One region of the Blastococcus sp. SYSU DS0669 genome, then DNA from elsewhere that is predicted to be linked to it. Evidence: riboswitches for the same ligand, from Rfam matches in the RefSeq annotation. Region 1 holds a riboswitch; each other region holds the start of a gene.
What was found. Region 1 has a riboswitch for cyclic di-AMP ahead of ACI792_RS13630 (LysM peptidoglycan-binding domain-containing protein). Riboswitches for the same ligand answer to the same signal wherever they lie in the genome.
Positions count from the first base shown of each region.

Region 2: it holds a riboswitch for cyclic di-AMP, as region 1 does, so the genes downstream of both, ACI792_RS16490 (NlpC/P60 family protein) here and ACI792_RS13630 (LysM peptidoglycan-binding domain-containing protein) in region 1, are expected to answer to the same signal.
Region 3: it holds a riboswitch for cyclic di-AMP, as region 1 does, so the genes downstream of both, ACI792_RS19845 (hypothetical protein) here and ACI792_RS13630 (LysM peptidoglycan-binding domain-containing protein) in region 1, are expected to answer to the same signal.
Region 4: it holds a riboswitch for cyclic di-AMP, as region 1 does, so the genes downstream of both, ACI792_RS11705 (C40 family peptidase) here and ACI792_RS13630 (LysM peptidoglycan-binding domain-containing protein) in region 1, are expected to answer to the same signal.

Region 1 is NZ_JBJHAE010000012.1:110,416-113,768, reverse strand. Features, by position in the region: gene ACI792_RS13635 (class I SAM-dependent methyltransferase) at 98-802, shown strand; gene ACI792_RS13630 (LysM peptidoglycan-binding domain-containing protein) at 905-1,756, opposite strand; cyclic di-AMP (ydaO/yuaA leader) riboswitch at 1,821-1,959, opposite strand; RNA gene rnpB (RNase P RNA component class A) at 2,187-2,588, opposite strand; gene ACI792_RS13620 (DUF222 domain-containing protein) at 2,918-3,353, shown strand, end outside.
Region 2 is NZ_JBJHAE010000018.1:77,048-80,400, reverse strand. Features, by position in the region: gene ACI792_RS16495 (M48 family metallopeptidase) at 1-1,245, opposite strand, end outside; gene ACI792_RS16490 (NlpC/P60 family protein) at 1,319-2,395, opposite strand; cyclic di-AMP (ydaO/yuaA leader) riboswitch at 2,412-2,559, opposite strand; gene ACI792_RS16485 (hypothetical protein) at 2,776-3,099, opposite strand; gene ACI792_RS16480 (D-alanyl-D-alanine carboxypeptidase family protein) at 3,182-3,353, opposite strand, start outside.
Region 3 is NZ_JBJHAE010000032.1:18,513-21,865, forward strand. Features, by position in the region: gene ACI792_RS19840 (bifunctional 3'-5' exonuclease/DNA polymerase) at 1-1,123, shown strand, start outside; cyclic di-AMP (ydaO/yuaA leader) riboswitch at 1,287-1,413, shown strand; gene ACI792_RS19845 (hypothetical protein) at 1,684-2,568, shown strand; gene ACI792_RS19850 (protein kinase domain-containing protein) at 2,817-3,353, shown strand, end outside.
Region 4 is NZ_JBJHAE010000009.1:92,123-95,475, forward strand. Features, by position in the region: gene ACI792_RS11700 (helix-turn-helix domain-containing protein) at 1-389, shown strand, start outside; cyclic di-AMP (ydaO/yuaA leader) riboswitch at 677-834, shown strand; gene ACI792_RS11705 (C40 family peptidase) at 850-1,368, shown strand; gene ACI792_RS11710 (hemerythrin domain-containing protein) at 1,426-1,908, opposite strand; gene ACI792_RS11715 (Rieske 2Fe-2S domain-containing protein) at 1,905-2,843, opposite strand; gene ACI792_RS11720 (SMP-30/gluconolactonase/LRE family protein) at 2,954-3,353, shown strand, end outside.

The DNA.
Region 1 (3,353 bases):
ATCCTGCATCCTGCAGCGGCGCGGCCGAGCATGTCGGGTGTGGGCTTCCGTGGCGCACGAGCGCGCGTCGCGGCTGCGGGTAGGTCAGACTCCGGGCGTGACAGTGGACGAGGGCACCACCCAGCGCACGGCGGCGGTCTGGTCCTACCAGGGGCACGGCGTGCACGCCGCACCCGGCGTGCACGAGTACGCGCTCGAACTGGTCCGGCAGCAGCTGCCCGAGGGCGGCCGGATCCTCGAGGTGGGCGCCGGCTGCGGGGCGCTGGCGTTGCGGCTGCGGGACGCGGGCTTCGACGTCGTCCCCACCGACCTGGACCCGCCGCACGACTGGATCCACCGCCTCGACCTCGACGACCCGCAGTGGACCGAGGCGACCCGTGGCCCGTTCGACATGGTGGTCTGCGTCGAGACGCTCGAGCACGTCGAGAACCCGCGGCAGGTGCTGCGCTCCATCCGGGCGCTGCTGGAGCCCGGCGGCAAGCTGCTGGTCAGCACGCCCAACGTCGGCCACCCGCACTCGCGGCTCAAGATGTTCCTGCGCGGCGCGCCGTTCATCTTCGGGCCGGGGCACTACTACCAGCCCGGCCACATCTCGATCCTCCCCGACTGGATGCTCGTCGAGCACATCCGGACGGCAGGGTTCGGCGACATCACCGTCACCAGCGGGGGGTCGACCTGGTACGTGGGCCTGCGGAAGGTGGCGCACCGGGTCGAGACCGCGCTGCTGTGGGCGATCGGGCTGCGGCCGCGGGCGGAGTCGGGCGAGGGCATCTGCACCTTCGTCACCGCCGTCGCCGTCTGACCGGTCGGCCGGGGCTGACCGGCGTACGACAGCACCTCGACGGACGAGCGCCCCCCACCCGGGGATCCGGGCAGGGGGCGCTCGTCGTCGTGCGGTGTGTGGTTACGGCAGGAAGGCCACGTGCGGGTGGTCCATGTGATTGGCCGTGGGCGAGCCACGGTCCTCCATGCCCTGCCAGGCCCAGCCGGTCCACGTACCGGCGATCCGCTGCTCCCAGATCACGTACTCCACGCCGAGCCGGGCCGCGTTGTCGATCACGTACTGGGCGACGGCGTCACCCTTGGCCGAGTCGGCGTAGACCATGAAGTCGGCCGCGAGGCCCGCGGTGGGGCTGTGGCCGGGGCGGGTGAGCACCGTCCCGACGCCGTGCACCTCGGCGATCTCCTGGACGTCGGGGCGGACGTGCGCGTCCCACTGGTCGTAGGCCGCCGAGGTCGCCGCCGGGGCCGGGACGGGGGCCGGGGCCGGGGCCGGTGCGGGAGCCGGGGCGGGCCGCTCGTCCCGGCTGGCGCGCTCGGGAGCCAGTCCCCCGCCGCTGAGGGCGAGGACCTGACCGACCCGCAGCACGTTCGCGTCGGGGCCGATGACGCCGAGGTTCAGGGCGTGCAGGTCCTGCCACGTGGTGCCGTGGCGGGCCGCGATCTTGCCGAGCGTGTCGCCGGCGACCACGGTGTACGACCCCGTCGCGACAGCAGGCGCCGCCGCCGGCGCGACGCCGCCGCCGATGGTGAGGACCTGGCCGACGCGGAGCAGGTTGGGGTTCCCGCCGATCGTGTCGCGGTTGGCGTCGTAGATGCTGCGCCAGGTGGTGCCGTGCTCGGCCGCGAGCTTGCTGAGGGTGTCGCCGGGGCTGACCGTGTGCGCGCCGGGGTGGGCGGCCGCGGAGCCCATGGTCCCGAGGGTGAGGGCCGAGGCCGCGGCGAGGACGACGGCCGGGTACGCCACGGTGGTCATGGCGCGGTTGCGGGAGGGACGACGGTGCCGCCCCACGGTGCGATGGCTGTTGGGCATGGAGTGGTGAGCCTCTCGCCGCCTGCGGGGTTAGCTGTCGGGTTCGGGCGAGAGCTGCCCGGCCGCGCATGGCGCGGCTTCACCCCGAGGTCCCGGAGGGGCCACGAACGGTGGGTCCCCCGCGCCTGCCCGTGCGTCTATGACTCCGGGGTGGCCGTGGGCAGGTTCGGCGGGCGGCCATCCGGGCCCGCCGATCGGCGGACGGAGGGAACGGTAGGTATCAGGATCGGCTCGCCACAGGCCGGACCGGTCCTTTTCGAGAACTCTCCGCACGGCCGCACGGCGCGTCACCAACCGTGCGCGCAGCGCCTCCGTTCACCCGTCCGGGTGACGTCCCGACCGCACCGGCCGGTGGCCGGCGTCGGGCGGGGGACGGACGAGTCGGCCTGTACGCCGGGTTCTGTCCACGGGTGCCTTGCGGCCTCCCGATGGGCGGTCATCCATCTAGGCCTGCCGTTGCCGGCAGGCTCCAGCGGTCTACCCGCAGGCTCGGGCGGGCCGCCCTCGAACGCCTGCGCGGAACGGCGGCGAACCGCCGTTCCTTCTTGACCTAGCTCCGGGTGGGGTTTACCGAGCCACGCCGGTCACCCGGCGTGCTGGTGGTCTCTTACACCACCGTTTCACCCTTACCGGCGCGAACGCCGGCGGTCTGTTTTCTGTGGCACTGTCCCGCGGGTCACCCCGGGTCGCCGTTAGCGACCACCCTGCCCTGTGGAGCCCGGACGTTCCTCGGCGACGGGGTCTCCCCCGCCGACGCGACCGCCCGGCCGACTCGTCCGTCGTGCCCTGGAGTGTAGGGCGCCCGGCACATGGAACCCGCAGCGCGCGGGTACATGCCGTCGATCCCCGCACCACCCGATGGAGGAGGACGTCATGGGACTGATCTCAGGGCTCGTCAAGGCCAACCTGCTCAAGCGACTGCTGAGCCGTTTCAGTCGCCGCGGACGCTGATGGCCTGCAGAGCGGACGCATCCCGACCGCGGTGATCCAGCATCCGCTGCGCTCGTAGGTGCCCGACTGGCCGCCCGCCCCCGTGGGCGGCCAGTCGGCCCGCGCGCTTCTCGGCCTGCGGAAAGTGTCGTACCCCCGTCCTAGCCTGCGGTTGTGTCGGTGGTCGGGTTCGCGGTCGGGGTGAGCGTGGGGCCGGTGTCCGAGCCGCCCTCGCCCTGGGAGCTGAAGGATCCCGATCCTCAGTGGTGGGACGAGCCGTTGTCCGCGTGGCTGCCCGCCCGCCGGTCGGCGGTGGAGGTGGCGGATCTGCTGGGGCAGATCGTGGCCGCCGAGGCGCGGCTGGCGGCGTTGCGGGTGGAGCTGGTGATGGACCTCGCCGCCGCCCGCCCGGCCCCGGTCGATCCGCTGCCCGGCGGGGAACGGGCCGGAACCGTGGGGCCGGCGGGGGTGAGTGAGTTCGTGCCCGATGAGCTGGCGGCGGTGCACAACAGCAGCCGGGCGGCGGCGGTGACCCTGCTGGAGCACGCCGAGGTGCTCACCACCCGGCTGCCGGCCACCTTCGCCCGGCTGCGGCTGGGGCTGCTGGACT
Region 2 (3,353 bases), on a different contig from region 1:
CCAGTCCTGAGCCATCGCGATCCGCTCCGCGGTGGTGGGGTGGCTGCCGAAGAACCAGTGCCAGGCCGCCGGAGGATCGGGGTCGCCGAGGTTGGTCGCGGCGAGCCGACGCTGCATGTCGATGAACGCCTCCGGGTCGCGGGTGAGCTCGAGGGCGTGCACGTCGGCGCGCTGCTCGATCTGCCGGGACACCAAGTTCTGCACCGGTGTGCCGAGCAGGCCGCCGACGGCGACGAGGAACAGCAGCAGCGGCACGACCCGCGGGTCACCGGGCCGCTCGGCCCCGGCCCGGCGCAGCAGCGGTGCCCAGGTCAGCAGCCAGCCGAGCAGCGCGGTCGCCGCGCCCGCACCCAGCGCCCCCATGAGCGTGCCGGTCAGGACGTCGTCGGCCGCGACGTGCCCCAGTTCGTGGGCGACGATCGACTCGATCTCCGCGTCGGGCAGCTCCCCGAGGAGCGTGTCGTAGACCACGATGCGCGGGGTGGACCCGAAGCCGGAGACGTAGGCGTTGAGCGCCGTCGTCCGCCGGGACGCGTCGGAGACCAGCACGTCCTGCACCGGGGTGCCGTTCTGCTCCGCGAGCGCCAGGAGTTCGCTGCGCAGCTCCCCCGCCGGCAGGGGATCGAAGGTGCTGAACGCCGGCTCGATGACCACCGGGTACAGGAACGAGCCGGCGACCACCAGGCCGGAGACGGCCGCCCCCGCCCACGCCCACCACGTGCGCGGGGCCCGGCGAACCAGCCAGAGGAACGCCAGCACCACGACCACGGTCAACGCCACGCTGATCGCCAGGGAGACCGCGACGTCGCGCAGCCAGAGCCACCACCCGCGGGTGGAGAGGCCGTAGCGGGTGCGCACCGACTCGGCGTAGGCCGAGAGCGGCAGGGTGGCCAGGCGCCCCAGCAGCAGGAGGACCGGCACCCCCACCAGCACCTGGACGAACCACCGGTCGCCCACCCGCGCCGCGACGGCCTGCATCAATCGGGCGCCCAGCGGGGTCAGGCCGAGCACCGCCGACACCCCCAGGCTCAGCAGCAGGGAGACCAGCGACGCCGGCCGCAGCGCGGCCGCGAACGCCTCGGCGCGCTCGATCCGGGCCGGGTCGAGGCCGGCGGTGGGGTCGGGCTCGGTGTAGCCGCCGGGCGGCTCCGGCAGGACGGTCCACGGGGTGCGGACGGCGATCACGACGACGACGGCGATCCCGAGGAGGGCCGCGGCCACCAGGGCGGCCCGGCGAACGCTCACCCGGCCGATCCTAGTGAGCCGACGCCGTCGTCCTCGCCTCCGGACAGGCCGGCCGACAGAGGTCGGGTGGCGGTCAGCCGGCGATGCGACGGGCTCCGTTGTAGTTGCCCATCGAATCCAGGCTCGCCACCTTCACCGGCTGGCCGGAGGTCGAGGCGTGCACCATCTGCCCGTTGCCGATGTACATGCCGACGTGGCTGACCGGGCTGTAGAAGAACACCAGGTCACCGGGCTGCAGCTCGCTGCGCGAGACGGGCTTGCCCATCTGGCTCTGCGACCGGCTCGAGTGCGGGAGCGTCACGCCCGCCGCGGCGTAGGCGTAGGAGGTCAGGCCGGAGCAGTCGAAGGCGTTGGGCCCGCCGGCGCCCCAGACGTACGGGTCGCCGAGCTGGGCCAGCGCGGCGTTCACCGCGGCCTGGGCCGCCGAGCTCGGCGCGACGACGCCGCTGGGCGCCGGGAGGCCGGCCCCGCCGTGCGCCTGCGCCACCTGCTCCCGCTGCGGCGCGGTGAGCTCCTCGTAGCGGCGCTGGTACTCGGCGATCTTCGCCTCCAGCTCCTCCTGCCGGGCGGCGATCTCCTCCACCGTCCGCTGGGCGTCCGCGGCGGCCTTCTCGGCTGCCTCGCGGGACTCCTCGGCGTCCTCGGCGGCCTGCGACACCTCGGTGAGCACGTCGTTGGTGTGCCCGGCGATCGCGTCGAGGGTGCCCAGCTGGTCGACGAGCTGGTCGGCCGAGTCGCTGGTCAGCAGGACGTCGAGCGGCGACATGCCGCTGCCGGTGTAGGCGCTGCGGGCCAGCCGGCGGATGTGCCCGTCGAGGGAACCGAGCCGGGCCTCCGCCTCGGCGGTGGCCTCGCTCGCGGCCTCCGCGTCGCGCTGGTGGCCGGCGAGGACGACCTTGGCCTCGTTGAGCTCCTCGGAGACGACCTCGAGCTCGTGGCTGGCCCGGGCCACCTGGGCGGCGACCGCGTCGGCCGTGCCGGGGACGGCCGACGCCGTGCCCGGGAGGAAGGTGACGGTCATGGCCGCGGCGGCGGTGACCAGCAATCCGGAGCGGAGGGGCCCGGAGCGACGGGCGCGGGAGGAGCTGCACCGGTCGGCGGTGCCGAGCTGTTCGGGGGCGTGCGTCAGCAGTGCGTGAGGGGTCGCCACGTGCGGCGGCTCTCCGTTCTTCCTCTGCAACCGCCGACCGAGTTAGCTGACGGGTTCGGGCTGGGAAGACTGGCCCTATCCCCCGCGCACCGGCGGGCCGGCTGCGGGAGAACTCACCCCAGAACTGCGGTGGGTCCCCGGTACACCTCCGGCGCCGGTGGTGCGCGCCGTGCGGTGATTAGGCGGTGTCCGGTCGAGGCCATCCATCGACGGATGACGACCACCCGGCCGAACGGCGTGAACCCTAACGATCGTGATACCTGCGTGACAAATGATCACTGGAGGAACCCGGCGTGAGGGAGATCCCCAGGTCAGCGGCGCGCCTCCCCGTCGGAGGCTCCGCTGCGGGGCAGAAGCCCCGGTCGGCGCGGTCCGGGACGTCAGCCCGTGCGCCGTCCGCGGGACCGCTCGCCGTCGTGACCGCCGGCCCCGTTCGGGTGACGCAGCGGGGGCACCAGGCCGCCCTCGGCGAGCGCCCGCACGGCCCGGCGCTCGACCTCGTCGAACTCCACCACCACCCCCGGCGGCGGGACGACGACGTCCTCGGCGGCCACGGCGGGACCACCACGGGCCGCCCGCCCGGTCATGGGCACGACGACCGGGTCGACCCCCTGCCAACCCGGCGGGGCGCCGAGCAGCACGGTGACGACGCAGTCGGCGCAGCCGGTCCCGCGGGCAGTGCAGGTGTCGCAGTCGATCAGCATCGCTTCTTCTCCTCCGTGAGTCGCTGCGCACGCTAGGAGGGGTCACCGACATTTCCGGCCGCGCGACCAGGGAACGGGTGCATCAGGTGCCGGCGTACTCCCAGTGCCAGGGCTCCTCGCGCCCGTTCCCCTGGTCGGCCCAGGTCGGGTGCAGGTAGCCGAACCGGCCGGCGTTGGCCTCCATCCACGCGTACTGCGGCGTCCCGAAGGACTGCACGCCACCGCACAGGTCGACCGCCAGGCCCCAACCGTGG
Region 3 (3,353 bases), on a different contig from region 1:
GCACACCGGGCTGCCGTGGCGCACCGACGTGCACGAGCGCCTGCTGACCGGCCTGCTCGGTCCGCGCCCGCCGGCCGGTGCTCGCCCGGCGGTCCTCGCGCGGCTGCTGGGCGAGGTCCGGAGGTCGTTCGGGGCGCCCGCGCTCAACCCCGACTCGCCCGGCGAGCTGCTGCGGGTCCTGCAGCACGCCGGGCTGCCGATCGCCGATACCCGGTCCTGGACGCTGGAGCAGCTGGACCACCCCGGCATCCCGGCCCTCCTGGAGTACCGGAAGCTGTCCCGGCTGCTCGCGGCCAACGGGTGGGCGTGGCTGGACACCTGGGTGCGCGACGGCCGGTTCCGTGCGGTCTTCGTCCCCGGTGGGGTGGTGACCGGGCGGTGGGCGTCCTCCGGGGGCGGGGCGCTCTCGGTGCCCACCGTCGTCCGGCCAGCGGCGGTCGCCGACCAGGGGTGGCGGTTCGTCGTCGCCGACGTCGCCCAGCTGGAGCCGCGGGTGCTGGCGGGGATGAGCGGGGACGGCGCCATGGCCGAGGCGGCGCGGGCCGCCGACCTCTACGCGGGGATGGTCGCCGCGGGCACCGTGGCCACCCGGGCCGACGCCAAGCTCGGCATCCTCGGCGCGATGTACGGCGGCACCCGGGGTGAGAGCGGGCGCATGATGCCCCGGCTGGCGCGCCGCTACCCCCGCGCCATCGGGCTGGTGGAGGACGCCGCCCGCGCCGGGGAGCGCGGCGAGGTGGTGCACACCCTGCTCGGCCGGGGGTCGCCGCGGCCCGGGGCGTGGCCGCACGAGGAAGGGGACCGGGCCCGCCGCGCCTGGGGCCGGTTCACCCGCAACTTCGTCGTCCAGGGCACGGGCGCGGAGTGGGCGCTGTGCTGGCTGGCCGACCTCCGCAACCGGCTGTGGCGGCTCGGGGACGGCGACACCGTCGGCGCGCGGCCGCACCTGGTGTTCTTCCTCCACGACGAGGTGGTGGTGCACACGCCCGAGCACCTGGCCGACGAGGTGGCCGAGGCGGTCCGCGCCGCCGCGGCGACCGCCGGGCGGCTGCTGTTCGGCGCCTTTCCCGTCGACTTCCCGCTCGACGTCGCCGTCGTGCGGTCCTGGGCGGACGCCGGCTGACGCGCGCCCGCGCTACACCACCGACCGGGCCGGCGGCCCACCGCGACACACGTCACGTCCTGGAAATCGGCGCCTGCGGATTGTCACGACTGCATAACGACGGTTACGGTGGCTGCGCCCCGGTCGGTCGTTCTCTCCCCGCCAGGGGAGGTCCGCCGGGCGCCGCCGAGCCGTCCTCCGGGACGGGCCGGGGACCCACCGCAGCACTGGGGTGAATCGCGCGCCGGCCACGTGACGGCGCGGGTAGGGCGACTTCCTGCGCCCGAATCCGTCAGCTAACCCGGTAGGCGGCACCACGGAAGAAACGGAGAGCCGCCCCGAATGGCGCGCCCCTGCACCGCCGCACGACCCTGCGCCCGCCGGCACCGCCGCCTCCGGGCCCGTCCGCGGATCTGATCGCACGCGCCGCCCGGCGCCCCGCCGGTCGCCCGCCGACCCGCACCGGCCTCCCCGCCGCTGCGTGCCGGCCCCGCGACCCGCGCCCGGGCCCGCTGTCCGCATCCTCCGCGGTCCGCCGTCACCGGCCGACCGCGCCCCACACCCCGGAGCACCCGAACACCATGGACCCCCGCACCACCACCGGCCGACGCGGCCGGCTCGCCCTCCACCGCCCGCCGGCGTCCGTCCGCCGGCCGGCCCTCTACCTCGCCGTCGCGGTCGCCGGCGCCGTCCTGGTCAACGGCCTCGTCGGTACCGACCCCGCCGTCCAGGCCGGGGCCACCACCTCCGAGTCCGTCAGCGTCGCCCAGGAGCTGGGCCTCTCCGCGCAGTCGGGCCCCGTCGACGTCACCGAGGACCTCCAGGCGCTGGAGGACCTGGCGGCCAGCCGCAGCACGCGCGAGGCCGACCAGGCCGCCGCGCAGCAGGCCCAGGCCGCCGCCGACCAGGCGGAGCTGGACCGGCAGAAGGCGGAGGCGGAGGCCGTGGCCCGCGCCGAGGCCGAGAAGAAGGCGGCCGAGGAGGCCGCGGCGGCGGAGGCCGCGGCGGCCGAGCAGGCCCACGAGCACGCCCCGGCGGCCCCGGCCAGCCCGACGCAGCAGGCGCGGGCGGCAGCCACCGCCGCCGCCTCGGTGGCGGCCTCCGCCGTCGCCCGCATCACCAACAGCTCCGGCAGCGTGCGCCCGCAGGTCCAGGCCGCGGCCGACGCCGTGGTCAGCAACGTGCCCGGCGCCGCGGGGATCACCCTGGGCGGCACCCGGCCCAGCGCCGCCGACCCGGGCGGGCACCCCTCGGGGCTGGCGCTGGACTACATGGTGATGTCGAACGCCGCCCTCGGGGACGCCATCGTCGAGTACCACCGCGCGCACTGGGCCGAGCTCGGCGTGGACTACCTCATCTGGGAGCAGCGGATGCTCTCCTCGCCGGGCGGCTCCTGGCAGGCCATGGAGGACCGCGGCAGCGGCACGGCGAACCACTTCGACCACGTGCACGTCAACTACAACTGAGCACTCCCGCAGCGGCTCCCAGGTGACCCGGCGGATCCCGGCCGGGTGCCTGCGTGCTGTCCCTCTCGGAGCGGATCCCCGCGGCCGGTAGGGCGGTCGGCCCGGCCGACCGCCGCTCGCAACCTCGTCGGGCGTGTCGCGGTTCAGGCCCCCTCGTGGTGGGCACCCATGAGAGGCGCACGGGCACGCGAGGACGCACGGGGTGGACCTCGCGAGCACCGACACGAGGAGATTCGGGAGATTCGGGAGTGACCACGGCCGGAACCAGCCGACGATGCCTGGACGGCCGCTACCAGCTCCACGAGCTCATCGCCGTCGGTGGCATGGGCGAGGTCTGGCGGGCCAGTGACCAGCAGCTCCACCGGACGGTGGCGGTCAAGGTGCTCCGCAGCGAGTACGCCGACGACCCCGTCTTCGTCGCCCGCTTCCGCGCCGAGGCCCGCCACGCGGCCGGGTTGAGCCACCCGAACATCGCCGCCGTCCTCGACTACGGGGAGACGACGGCCCCGGACACGGGCGAGCACCTGGCCTACCTGGTGATGGAGCTGGTCGAGGGCACGTCGCTCTCGGCGCGGCTGGCCGAGGAGGGCTCGCTGGACACCCGGGCCACGCTGGCGCTGCTGCGGCAGGCGGCCGCGGGCCTGGCCGAGGCCCACCGCGCCGGCGTGGTGCACCGCGACGTGAAGCCGGCCAACATCCTGCTCGGGCCGGACGACACGGTGAAGCTCACCGACTTCGGCATCTCGTGGTCGGCGGGGAGCGCCCCGATCACCGGAACCGGCCAG
Region 4 (3,353 bases), on a different contig from region 1:
TCGGCCGACGGTTCCCCGCCCATCTCGACACGATGCTGAGCGAGGAGCGCGCCTCGCGGTGGGAGCACCAGCCCCGGCGACCACGACCGACGTACACCTTCGACCGTCGATGCCCCTGGGTGGACCCCGCCGACCGCGAGCGCGACCGCCCGGACGACCACCTCGTCCCCCGGCCCGGCGACTCCCCGGAGGAGCGCACCGCGGCCCGTCGGGCGGCCGCCGCCCGACGGCGGCAGGAGGAGCTCCGGCGGCGATTCGAGTCGGGAGCCTTCCGGCACCTCGACGACGGCTGGTCGTGCGCGTGCCCACCGGCATGCGACGAGCTCGACGACCGGAGCGGCCGGCCGGTGCACGTCGAGGACTGCCTGTGCGGCTGCGACGTCGGCTGAGGAATTGGCTACGAGGTCGGAGTGGACGAGCACGCAGAGTGCAGGAGCGCCGCCGTCCGGAGAAGTACAGGGCCGCACACGGTCGGTCACCCGGTGCCGAGGCGGCCCGTCCGGGGCCGACGGATCTCCCGTGGTCGGCTCGCGAGTCGCGGTCCGGAGCCCCCGCGCGGACTCCGCCCCGCGACCCCCACGGGTGGCGTGTCGGCCGCTTTGTGACCTTTCCGTGACCGACCTAGCGTCGTCGCCGGTCCGGCCGGGCTCCCCCGTCACCGCCCCCGGTGACACCCGGACGGACACCGCCGAACCGGGCGCCGGCGCACGCCGGAGCCCGGACCGGGGACCCACCGCAGTAGTGGGGTGAAGCGCCACCGGCCTGTCCGGGGCGCCGGGCGCGTTCCCCGCCCGAACCCGTCAGCTCACCCGGTAGGCGGTTGTCGGAGAACAGGAGAAACCGTCGTCCATGACGACCACTCGCACGACCACCACCCGTCGCTCGCTCCGCGGAGCGGCGCTCGCGCTCCTCACCGGTGCGGGGATCGCCCTCACCCCGTTCACCGCCACCGCCTCCACCGGTGACGGCGGCGGCGGCACCGGCACCGTCGTCACCACCACCGCCGTCGCCCCCAACCACGCCGCGCAGGTCGCCGTCGACACGGCACTGGCGCAGCAGGGGAAGCCCTACATCTGGGGCGGCACCGGCCCGGGGGGCTACGACTGCTCCGGTCTCACCTGGTCGGCCTACCAGGCGGCGGGCATCGAGATCCCGCGGACCTCCCGCGCCCAGTCGACCGCCGGCCACTACGTGGACCGGGCCTCCCTGCAGCCCGGCGACCTGGTCTTCTTCTACGACCCGGTCGGCCACGTCGGCATGTACATCGGCGACGGCCTGATGGTGCACTCCTCGACCTTCGGCAACCCGGTCGCGGTCGTGCCCGTCGACAGCATGTGGGGCTACAACACCGCGCGCCGCATCGTCTGAGCGCCTGCGACGGCGGGTCCCAGGTCGTCCGCGCACGACCGGGGGCCCGCCGCGCGGCTACACGTGGCGCAGGGTGGCGCGCTTGAGCCGGATGATCAGCCGCATCCCGCCGGACTCGGCCAGCTCCTGCTTCCGCGCGCGCAGCTGCTCACCGAGCTCCTCGAGGCGCTGCTCCCCCAGCGCGTGCGACTGGGGGAACATCCGCTCCTCCTCCTCCATCGTGTGGTGGCGCACCGTCTTCTCCAGCATGCGCACCTCGGTGGCGAACTCCGGGTCGGTGACGTCCATGCGCATGACGGTGGCGACCTGGTCGTCGATCTGCCGGTGCTCGGCGTGCGCGAGGGCCAGCAACGGGGAGACGTCGGGGACGGCGGGGTAGAAGAGCTCGTCCTCGATCTGGGCGTGGATCTCGATCTCGCGCAGGAACTCGTCCCGGAGCTCCTCCCGGCGGGCGGCCTGCCCCTCGGTCGTCTCCGCCAGCTCGCGCAGCAGCCCGCGCAGCACGTCGTGGTGCGCGATCAATACCTCGTCGGCCTTCACCGGGACGCCTCCTCCACCGTGGTCACGGCCGTCGGGGTGCGCCAGCGGGCCCGCCGCCGCACCTCCACCGCGCCGTCGCGGACGCGGGTGTCGTAGCAGGGCAGCGGCGCCGTGGACGGCCCCTGCGCCGGCTCCCCGGTGTCGAGGTCGAACCGCGACCCGTGCCACGGGCACACCAGCTCGTCCCGGTGCAGCCACCCCTCCGCCATGGGGCCGCCCAGGTGCGGGCAGCGCCCGCCCAGCGCGCGCACCTCGTCCTCGGTGCGGATCAGCACCACCGGCACCCCGTCGGCGTCGACGCCGAACGGCTCGCCGTCGGGGAGGTCGGCGAGGCGGGCGACCGGCGTGAACCGGCGGGGCGACCGGCCGGCCGCGGAGCGGTCGACACCCAGCCGGTGCCGGTAGGAGAGCGCACCGCCCAGGTAGCCGCTGGCCAGGACGATCGCGTAGCCCGCGGCGGCGGTGACCCGGGCCCGCACCGCGCGCCCACGCCCCCGGTCCACGAACGACCACGTCTGCAGCGCGAGCGCGGTGCTGTTGAGCGCGGCGTGCACCAGACCGACGCGGCGCGCCTCGTCGTGGGCGTGCTGCCAGTCGGTCATGCCGGTCGCGGCGGCGCCCACCGCGCCGGCGATCCCGAACCCGACGACCGTGCGCGCCGCCTGGCCGGTGCCCGGGCCGCCGCGGCCGGTGGCGTCGAGCCCGTCGAGCAGCGCGGCCGCACCCCAGGCGCCGATCGGCACGGTGACGAGGAACGGGTGCAGGGGGTGGCCGAACCAGACGCCGTGCAGCAGGTCCTGCAGCGGGCGGGCGTAGCGGCCCGCCAGCAGGAAGGTCAGCGAGATCCCGTGCTCGACCTGGTAGCTCGGCGCGTCCAGCACCTCCATCCGCTCGACCCGGCTCACCGCCCGCTCGAGGAGGTTCCGGACGCTCACCGGTGCGCGTCTTCCGTGGCCATGCCCGGACCCGTGCCCAGCCCGCCGCGGCGGAAAACGGGAGGTGGCGGGCTCGTGCGCCCGCCCGGATGGTCGTAGCGTCCGGCGGCATGGCTGATCGAGCGTTCCGGACGGTGCTGGAGGGCGGCTCCTTCTTCGAGGGTCCGCGGTGGCACGACGGGCAGTGGTGGGCGTCGGACTTCTACCGGCACACGGTGAGCCGGGTGACGCCGGGGAGCCCGGAGACCGTCGTCCTCGAGGTGGAGAACCAGCCCTCGGGGCTGGGCTGGCTCCCCGACGGCTCGCTGCTCGTGGTGTCGATGAAGGACCAGCGGCTGCTGCGGGTCGCCGACGGCCAGGTGTCCACCCACGCCGACCTCTCCGGGGTCTGCGGCGGCTACCTCAACGACATGGTGGTCGACGGCGTCGGCCGGGCGTACGTCGGCGACTTCGGCTTCGACCTGATGGGCGGCGGCGCGCCGGCGGCGGCGTCGCTCAAGCGGGTCGACC